3 regions of the Acuticoccus sediminis genome follow, and region 2 is predicted to be linked to each of the others. Evidence: predicted binding sites of a transcription regulator. Region 2 holds the regulator's gene; each other region holds the start of a gene.
The links. The regulator PhoB, encoded in region 2, activates phosphate uptake and scavenging genes when phosphate is short. The targets are predictions, from matches to a motif close to TGTCATNNANCTGTCAT.
Positions count from the first base shown of each region.

Region 1 (3,273 bases), 530 kb from region 2:
CCATCATCATCGAGAAGAACGAGCGTCCGGGCGATTCCTGGCGCCGCCGCTACAAATCCCTCTGCCTGCACGACCCGGTCTGGTACGACCACCTGCCGTACATCAAGTTCCCGGACAACTGGCCGGTCTTCGCGCCGAAGGACAAGATCGGCGACTGGCTGGAGATGTACACGAAGGTCATGGAGCTGAACTACTGGACGAAGACGACCTGCAAGTCGGCGTCCTACGACGAGGCGAGCGGCACCTGGACCGTCGTCGTCGACCGCGACGGCGAGGAGGTGACGCTGCGGCCCAGACAGCTCGTCCTCGCCACCGGCATGTCGGGCAAGGCCAACAAGCCGAAGTTTCCAGGCATGGAGACGTTCAAGGGCGTCATCCAGCACTCCTCCGAGCATGAGGGGCCTGACGCGTGGACGGGCAGGAAGTGCGTCGTCATCGGCTCCAACAATTCCGCCCACGACATCTGCGCCGCGCTCTGGGAGAACGGGGCGGACGTCACCATGGTGCAGCGCTCGTCGACCCACATCGTGCGGTCCGACACGCTGATGGATATCGGCCTCGGGGCGCTCTACTCGGAGAAGGCCGTCGCCTCCGGCATGACGACCGAGAAGGCGGACATGATCTTCGCCTCGATCCCCTACAGGATCATGCACGAGTTCCAGATCCCGCTCTACCAGCAGATGAAGGAGCGTGACGCCGACTTCTACGAGGGCCTGGAAAAGGCCGGGTTCGACCTCGACTGGGGCGACGACGGCTCGGGCCTCTTCATGAAGTACCTGCGCCGCGGCTCGGGCTACTACATCGACGTCGGCGCCTCCCAGCTCATCATCGACGGCAAGGTGAAGCTGGTGAAGGGACAGGTGAAGGAGTTCGTCGAGGACGGCGTCGTGCTGGACGACGGCACGAAGCTCCCCGCCGATCTCGTGGTACTCGCGACCGGCTACGGGTCGATGAACGGCTGGGCCGCCGACCTCATCAGCCGCGAGGTGGCGGACAAGGTGGGCAAATGCTGGGGCCTCGGCTCCGACACGACCAAGGACCCCGGCCCCTGGGAGGGGGAGCAGCGCAACATGTGGAAGCCGACCCAGCAGCACGGCCTCTGGTTCCACGGCGGCAACCTGCACCAGTCGCGGCACTACTCCCTCTACCTCGCGCTTCAGCTCAAGGCCCGGATGGAGGGGCTCGACACCCCCGTCTACGGTCTCCAGGAGGTCCACCACAAAGGCTGACGTCCCGTCGCGCGCGCCGCGGCCCATCCGGCGTCGGCCTCACGCGGGGACGGCGCCGGCCCGCGGACCCGCGCGCGGGAGGGCGCCGCAGGCCCGGCGGTCCGCCCCTGGCGGGCCGCCGGGGCGTCCGTTGGGGCGCTTGCTGGTGGCGGTCCGGCGTGGAGCGTCGTCCAAACGTCAAGAACCCTTCATCGAACCGTCTTGCGTGGGCGCTACCGAGCGCACCAACGTCCACGACCAAGAGGTCACCATGCTTCGCCTCTCCGTTGCGCTCATCGCGCTCATGACCGCACCCGCGCTCGCGCAGGATGCCGACATCATCGGCCAGCAGTTCCCCGCCAAGCTCGTCGGCCATGCCGTGATCGAGGCGAACACCATCATCCCGGCTCCGGCCGACGCTCCGGCCGACGCGCAGATCTCCGGCAAGTTCACCGGCGGTGCTGCCCGCGTCGACGAGCCGGCCTCCATCCCCGGCAACGTCGGCTCCTATCACGGCAACCGCGCCACCGGCCTGTCGCTGCCGTTCGAGGGCCAGCCGGTCCAGGGCTTCTCGGGCTTCGCGATGAACCGCCTCGACGACGGCTCCATCATCGCCCTCACCGACAACGGCTTCGGCTCCAAGCTGAACTCGCCCGACGCGCTGCTCTTCTTCCACAAGATCAACCCGGACTTCGAGACCGGTGAGGTCGCCCGCGAGACGGTCTTCCTGAAGGACCCGAACAAGGTCGTGCCGTTCCGCATCGCCTACGAGGGCACCGCCGAGCGCTACCTCACGGGCTCCGACTTCGACCTCGAGTCCATCCAGCTCGTCGGCGACACGCTCTGGATCGGCGAGGAGTTCGGCCCCTACCTCATCGAGGCCAGCCTCGACGGCGTCGTGAAGGGCGTCTACCCGACGATGCTCGCCGGCGAAGAGATCAGGAGCCCCGACCACCCGGCCCTGAAGATCCCGGCGACCGCCGGCAAGGACTACCGTTCGCAGCGCTCCGGCGGCTACGAGGGCATGGCGCTCCAGCCCGGCACCGGCCTCCTCTGGGCGATGCTCGAGAAGCCGATCTACGAGGCGGACGGCTCGACCGGCAACGCTCTCACCGTCATGGCCTTCGACCCCGAGACCAGGGCGTGGATCGGCGACGTCTTCAAGTTCCCGCTCGCCGAGGGCGCGACCGCCATCGGCGACTTCAACTTCATCGACGAGAAGCGCGCCATGGTCATCGAGCGTGACAACGGCGAAGGCGACCCGTCCCTGAAGTGCGAAGGCGAGGCGACCCCGGAGTGCTTCCCGAACCCGGCGATGGTGAAGCGCATCGTCCTCATCGACACCTCCGACCTCCACGAGGACGGCACGGTTCGCCGGATCGGCTACATCGACCTGATGAACATCGCCGATCCGGACGGCGTCGCCCGCCTCGAGACCGACGCGAAGCGTGACCTGACGGGCCTCTACACCTTCCCGTTCTTCACCATCGAGGACGTCATGAAGGTCGACGACACGCACATCATCGTCGCCAACGACAACAACCTGCCGTTCTCCGCCGGCCGCAAGCTGACCGAGGCCGCGGCGAACGAGTTCATCCTCCTCGAGGTGCCCGGGCTCCTCTCGGCCGAGTAAGGACAACGCGCCGGGCCGGCCATGCGCCGGCCCGGTCGTTCCGGGCCCCTCGGCCCGCTCCGTCCCGGTCCGCCTCTGACGGTCGTGCTACCCGGCCAGCGCCGTCAGGACGCATTCGGGGGTCGCCGGCGCGTCGAGCGGGCGCCAGCCGCCGGCTGCCGCCGCGACCGCCGCGGCCACCGCCTGATGCGCCGAGATCGCCAGCATGAAGGGCGGTTCGCCCACCGCCTTGGAGCGGCGGATCGCCAGCTCCCGGTTCTCCCCCGGCCCCCAGATCCCGGCCCGGAAGTCGATCGGGCGGTCGGACGCACACGGGATCTTGTACGTCGACGGCGCGTGCGTCGTCAGCCGCCCGTCCTTCGACCACACCAGCTCCTCCGTCAGCAGCCAGCCGCAGCCCTGGATGTAGCCGCCCTCGATCTGCCCCAGGTC
Region 1 is NZ_QHHQ01000001.1:812,197-815,469, forward strand. Features, by position in the region: gene DLJ53_RS03480 (NAD(P)/FAD-dependent oxidoreductase) at 1-1,229, shown strand, start outside; gene DLJ53_RS03485 (esterase-like activity of phytase family protein) at 1,480-2,841, shown strand; gene xdhB (xanthine dehydrogenase molybdopterin binding subunit) at 2,929-3,273, opposite strand, start outside.
Region 1: a site for PhoB is predicted at 1,416-1,432, ahead of DLJ53_RS03485 (esterase-like activity of phytase family protein). Genes of this name have one in related genera too.

Region 2 (3,273 bases):
GCGAGGCACGCGCCGATCGGGAAACCGCCGCCGAGACCCTTGGCGGAGGTCAGGACGTCCGGCGTCACGCCCAGCGCCTCGTAGGCGAAGAGAGTGCCGAAGCGGCCGACGCCGGTCTGGATCTCGTCGAAGATCAGGACCAGTCCGTTGTCGTCGCAGATCTGCCGCAGCGCCTGCAGGAAGCCGCGGTCGACCATCTGGATCCCGCCCTCGCCCTGCACGGGCTCGACCATGATCGCGGCGGTCTCCGGGCCGACGGCGGCCTTCACCGCGTCGATGTCGCCGAGCGGCAGCTTGTCGAATCCGGGCGCGGGCTCGCCGAAGCCCTCCATGTACTTGGCGACGCCCGTGGCCGCGAGCGCGCCCAGCGTGCGGCCGTGGAAGGCGCCCGTGAAGGTGATGATGCGCGTCCGCTCGGGGTGCCCGCTCACATATTGATAGCGGCGCGCGGTCTTGATCGCGGCCTCGTTCGCCTCGGCGCCCGAGTTGCAGAAGAAGACGCGCTCGGCGAACGTCGCGGCGGTCAGCCGGTCGGCGAGGCGCTCCTGCTCGGGAATGCGGTAGAGGTTGGACGTGTGCCAGACCTTCGTGGCCGCCTCCTGCAGCACGGCGACGAGGTGCGGGTGCGCGTGGCCGACGCCCGTGACGGCGATGCCCGACCCCATGTCGAGGTATCGTCGCCCGTCGGAGCCCACGAGCCACACGCCCTCACCCTTCTCGAAGGAGATGTCAGCGCGGTTGTAGGTCGGGAACAGGCTGTTCGTCGTCATGGGTTCACTCGCGATGTATGCGAAGGTCGTTCCGAGCGCCCCCAACGGGCTACTGCGGAACAGGCGGGCTTTCTTTCCGATGGTTGGGGAAAAAGCAAGGTTTGAGTCGCCGTGGACTCGCCGACTCTAGACCGTGAATCCTCAAATCTCTTACGATTCCGCGGGTAAAGGCAAGACATCGCCCGACTCCATAGTGCCCCGCACCCACCGGTTTGGGCTGTGGACCGCGTGTGGATCGGCCGTGAGCAAAGGGATTCGCGATGAGCTGGACCGACGAGCGGATCGAGGTTTTGCGCAAGATGTGGGCAGAAGGCATGTCCGCCTCGCAAATCGCCAGTTCGCTGGGCGGCGTGACCCGTAACGCGGTGATCGGCAAAATCCACCGGCTCGGCCTCTCCGGCCGGGTCAAAGCCCCCCAGGCGCGGGCGACCCGCGCCCGCAGTGCGCCGCCGCCGGTGGCAAAGCCCGCCGCGGCGCCGCGTGTAATGGCCGCCGGCGCGGTGGCCGTCAAAGTGGTCGAGGAGCCGGAAATGGAGACCGCGCCCCGGCCGGTCGCAGAGGTCGTGCACCTGACCGACGGCATCACCCTCATGGAGCTCTCCTCCGCGCACTGCCGCTGGCCGGTGGGCGATCCGTCGAGCGCGGACTTCCGTTTCTGCGGCGCCCGCGTCGCGGTGGGCGAGACGTACTGCAGCGCGCACTGCGAGCAGGCCTTCCCGTCGCGCCGCTCGACCAAGTCGAACTGACGCGGCCGACACGGCCGGCCCGCCGATCGGGCGGGGCCGGCAGGCGCGCCGAGGCGCGCCCCACGCCGGATGCCGGCGACGCCCCTCCGCTCAGCGGATGTGGAACTGGTCGTTGAAGGCGTAGCCCGCGCCGCGCACGGTGCGGATCGGATCCTTGGCCTTGCCGCGATTGATCGCCTTGCGCAGTCGGCCGATGTGCACGTCCACCGTGCGCTCGTCCACGTAGACGTCCCGCCCCCACACCCCGTCGAGGAGCTGCTCGCGCGTGAAGACGCGGCCGGGGGACTGCATCAGGAACTCCAGCAGGCGGAACTCGGTCGGGCCGAGGTGCACCTCGCGCGTCGCGCGGCGCACGCGGTGGGTCGTGCGGTCGAGCTCGATGTCGCCGGCCTTCAGCAGCGTGGAGACCACCGCCGGCTTGGTGCGCCGCAGAATGGCGCGGACCCGGGCCATCAGCTCCGGCGTCGAGAAGGGCTTCACCACGTAGTCGTCCGCGCCCGTCGCGAGGCCGCGGATGCGCTCGGTCTCCTCGCCGCGCGCCGTCAGCATGATGATCGGCAGGTTCTCCGACTGCGGCCGCGAGCGCAGGCGCCGGCACAGCTCGATCCCGGACAGGCCCGGCAGCATCCAGTCGAGGATCAGAAGGTCCGGCAGGCCCTCCAGGAGCTTCAGCTCCGCCTCGTCGCCGCGGCTGGCGCTCTCGACGTCGTAGCCTTCCGCCTCGAGGTTGTAGCGCAGGACGAGGACCAGCGGCTCCTCGTCCTCGACGATCATGACCTGCGGCAAGTCAGTGGCCTCCGCGACCGTTCTCGGGCTCGGCCCAGTCGGCGGACAGGTACGACGAGGAGTCCCCCTTGGCCCGCGCCTCGACCGGCTGCTCGCCCGTGATGAGATAGTGGATGTTCTCGGCGATGTTGGTGGCGTGGTCGCCGATCCGCTCGATGTTCTTGGCGCAGAACAGGAGGTGCGTGCAGAACGTGATGTTGCGCGGATCCTCCATCATGTACGTCAGCAGCTCGCGGAAGATCGACGTGTAGATGGCGTCGATCTCGTCGTCGCGGCTGCGCACGTCGAGCGCCGCCGAGAGGTCCTGCGAGGTGAACGCGTCGAGCACCGACTTCATCTGCTCGAGCGCGATGTCGGACATGTGCTCGACGCCGAGCGCCACGCGCGGCGGGTAGGCCCGCCCCTCGATCGCGAGAACGCGCTTGGCGTTGTTCTTGGCGAGATCGCCGACGCGTTCGAGGTCGGAGGAGATGCGCATCGCCGCGACCAGCTCGCGCAGCGGCTTGCCTTGCGGACGGTGCGCCGCGATCAGGTCGACGGCATGGTTCTCGACGCTGCGCTGCATCGCGTCGAGGCGCTGGTCCGCCTCGATGACGGCGCGCGCACGCTGCGTGTCGATGCGCGTCAGCGCGGTCACCGAGTCCATCACCAAATGTTCAGCGAGGCCGCCCATCTCGGCGACCTCCGCCGCGAGACTGACAAGCTCGCGGTCCCGATCACGTGCCAGCACCAACGCGCTGCTCCTCACTCGAACCAAAGGCGGTTGCTTAAACTTATCCGAAAACGCCGGAGATGTAGTCGCGCGTACGCGGCTCCTGCGGGTCGTTGAAGATGCTCGACGTCGGGCCTTCCTCGATGAGGTCGCCGAGGTGGAAGTAGGCCGTCCGGTCGGAGACGCGCTGCGCCTGGCTCATCGAGTGCGTCACGATGATGATCGTGTAGTTCTCGCGCAGCTCCTTGATGAGGCCCTC
Region 2 is NZ_QHHQ01000001.1:284,791-288,063, forward strand. Features, by position in the region: gene DLJ53_RS01160 (aspartate aminotransferase family protein) at 1-770, opposite strand, end outside; gene DLJ53_RS01165 (GcrA family cell cycle regulator) at 1,031-1,516, shown strand; gene phoB (phosphate regulon transcriptional regulator PhoB) at 1,607-2,302, opposite strand; gene phoU (phosphate signaling complex protein PhoU) at 2,304-3,032, opposite strand; gene pstB (phosphate ABC transporter ATP-binding protein PstB) at 3,076-3,273, opposite strand, start outside.

Region 3 (3,273 bases), on a different contig from region 2:
CTTGCGCCGCACGGCTTTGGGCACTCCGCGCGCCTCCAGCCCGAAGGCGACGTTCTCCCACACCTTCATCAACGGGAAGAGGGCGAGGTTCTGGAAGATCATCGCGGTGGGGCGGCGGTTGGCCGAGAGGTGGTTGACCGTCTCGCCGCCGATGGCGACGCGCCCGCCGGAGGGGGTCAGGAAGCCGGAGACGATCCGCAGGAGCGTGGTCTTGCCGCAGCCCGACGGGCCGAGGATCGAGAAGAACTCCCCGGCGCGGATGGTGACGTCCGTCTCGGCGACGGCGGTGAAGTCGCCGAAGCGCATGGAGACACCGGTCAGCTCGACGCTCTGTCCGCGCATGGTGTGGGATCCTTCGCTGCCGGTGGGGGGAAGCCGGGGGGCGGCCCGGCGACGCGGCGGCCCGTCCCGCGACGGGCCGCCGGTGCGGGGCGTTACGCCGCGTTGGTGATGCGGTCGACGTACTCCTGCACGCCCGCCGCGAAGAACGGCGTGTCCGACTGCCACCACCACAGGTTCGCGAGGTTCTCCGTGTTGTAGATCTCGTTGAACTGCTTGGCGTACTCCTCGCCGGCATAGAGTGCGGCGCCGTCGACGCACGAGTTGTAGCCGGTGTTGGACGCGAACATCCCGCCCATCTTCGGCGTCAGCAGCGCGTTGATGAAGGCGTACGCCTGGTCGACGTTCTCGGCGCCGGCGGGAATGCCCATGGAGTCCATCCAGGTGAGGCCGCCTTCCTTGGGCATGCGGTACTTGTACTTCGCATCGTCGCGGTTCAGCAGGATGCCGGTCGTGTCCCACGTCTGGCCGATGGTGCAGCCGGCCTGCTGGAAGGCGTTCGTCGCCTCGGTGGCGTTGTTCCAGAAGGCGCCGAAGTTCGCCTTGTGGTCGATGATGAAGGTGGTCACGGCCTCGAAGATGCGGCGCATGTCCTCCTCGGTCTTGTAGGCGTCGTACATGCGGTTCGACTCGAGGTCGCCGTTGGCCGTCAGGTAGAGGCCGGTGCCCATGAGGACCGACTTCTGGCGGAACGCGGCGGCACCCGTGGCCTCCGGCGCCCAGAGCGAACCGTAGGAGACGTCGGCGTCGGCAAGGTCCATGGCGGACGAATCGAATGTGATCGCCTCGGTGCCCCAGTCGAACGGGATCGCCACGCGCTTGCCGAGCTGCACGCCGCCGAGCTGGATGGAATCGCGGTACATCGACGGGATGATCGCCGAGACGTTCGCGCGGCTCTCGTCGATCTCCTGCAGCAGCAGGTCGCCGTTGTCGACGTAGTTGGCGACGTTGGTGATCGACGGGAAGATCACGTCGAAGCCCTTGCCGCCGGAGGCCTTCAGCTTCTGCGTCGCCTCGTCGTTGGAGCCGTAGGTCGAGAGGTTCACCTTGATGCCGGTCTCGCCCTCGAACGCATCGATCATGTTCTGCTGGATGTAGTCGCCCCAGGCGAACACGTTCACCGTGCCGGACGACTGGCCGAACGCCGGTCCACGCAGGACGGCGGGCGCTGCGAGCAGCGTCGAGGCTGCCGCCGACGACTTCAGGACGACGCGACGCGAAATGGACATGGGGGACTCCGTGATGGTTTGCGGCCAGCTAACGCCGCTTGGTGTCCAATAGGTTTAAGTACCATGAAGCTCTTATGACATTTGCCTCAACCCCTGCGACCGGCGATGGCCGACAGACCGCTGGCGGCGGTGTCATGTGTGTGCCATCGAGGGGCCGTATCCGGGGCGGATGCGAGGGAGATCTGGGATGCCGAGCGGTCTGGACGCGTTCACGTCGGAGGGACGGTTTTTTCGGGGGAACGTGCACACGCACTCGACCCGGTCGGACGGCGTGCGCGACCCGTCGGACGTCTGCGCCTTCTACCGCGAGGCGGGGTACGACTTCCTGTGCCTGTCGGATCATTTCCTGAGCCGCTTCGGTTTCCCGATCACCGACACGCGGGGGGAGCGGACGAACCGCTTCACGACGCTGCTGGGGGCGGAGGTTCACGCGCCGGCCAACTCGCACGGCGACATCTGGCACGTCCTGGCGGTGGGCCTGCCGGAGGACTTCGCCCCGACGGCGCCGGAGGAGACCGGCGTGGCCCTGGCCGCGCGCTGCCATGCCGCCGGTGCGTTCGTCGGGATCGCCCATCCGCAATGGTCGTCGCTGACGATCGAGGACGGGCGGGCGATGGCCGGGCATGCCCATGCCGTCGAGATCTACAACACCTCCTCGGCGCTGGAGACGGGGCGCGGCGACGGCGTGTCGTTCTGGGACGCGCTGATCAACGAGGGGTACCGGCACCTCTCGGGCTACGCGACCGACGATGCGCACTTCAAGGTCGCCGACCACGGCCACGCGTGGATGATGGTGAAGGCGCCCGCCAACGAGCCGGAGGCGCTGCTGGCGGCGATGAAGGCGGGGCACTACTACGCCAGCACCGGCCCGGTGATCCACGCGCTGTCGATCGAGGACGGGGAGGCGGTCGTGGAGACCTCGGAGGTCGGCCACATCGCCGCCGTCGGCCGCGGGTGTCGCGGCGTGACGGTGAGTTCGCCCCGGCACGGCGGCATGGTCACGCGGGCGCGGCTCCCCTTGCGCGCGTTCGCCGGCGACTGGGTCCGCATCGTCGCGGTCGGTCACGACGGGCGCACCGCCTGGACCAACCCGGTCTACCTGTAGGCGCCGGCCTGCGACTGCGGGTAGAGAGGGAACGCTCTGGTAGCGCCTTGCTTTCGTCCTATATCCAGACAAACGGAGGGTCGAATGAGCTCACTTGAGCGACGGTTTGGTGCGACGGAGAGAGTGTTGGGCGGTTCGCCCGTCGGCGTATTGATCCGCCTCGTCGTGATGTCGTTCGTCGTCGGTCTCATCCTGACGATGCTCGACATCAATCCGAACGACATCATCAACTGGGTCGATCAGCGGTTCCGCGCGCTGACCAACCTCGGCTTTGAATCGGTCTCGCAGTTCTTCAACATCATGATCGTCGGTGCGGTGATCGTCGTGCCGATCTGGCTGTTCGCACGGGTGATCCGCATCCTGTCGAAATGATGGCCGGAACGGCGCGTCAGGCGATGATCGGCAGGCGCGCCCGTTCCAGCAACGTGTAGGCGTCGATCGCCTCGCCGGTGACGCGGCGGCGCAGCTCGGTGCCGGTGGCGTCCCGCTTGGGGCTGGCACCGACGGCGTTGCGGATGTGCCAGCCGAGCGACATGTTCAGAAGGATCTTCCCCGGCAGGTTCGGGGCGTAGGCGTCCCCGCCGATCGCGCGTTCGTAGG
Region 3 is NZ_QHHQ01000005.1:415,179-418,451, reverse strand. Features, by position in the region: gene DLJ53_RS23585 (ABC transporter ATP-binding protein) at 1-342, opposite strand, end outside; gene DLJ53_RS23580 (extracellular solute-binding protein) at 435-1,568, opposite strand; gene DLJ53_RS23575 (CehA/McbA family metallohydrolase) at 1,756-2,673, shown strand; gene DLJ53_RS23570 (DUF6460 domain-containing protein) at 2,800-3,045, shown strand; gene DLJ53_RS23565 (hypothetical protein) at 3,062-3,273, opposite strand, start outside.
Region 3: a site for PhoB is predicted at 1,632-1,648, ahead of DLJ53_RS23575 (CehA/McbA family metallohydrolase). Genes of this name have one in related genera too.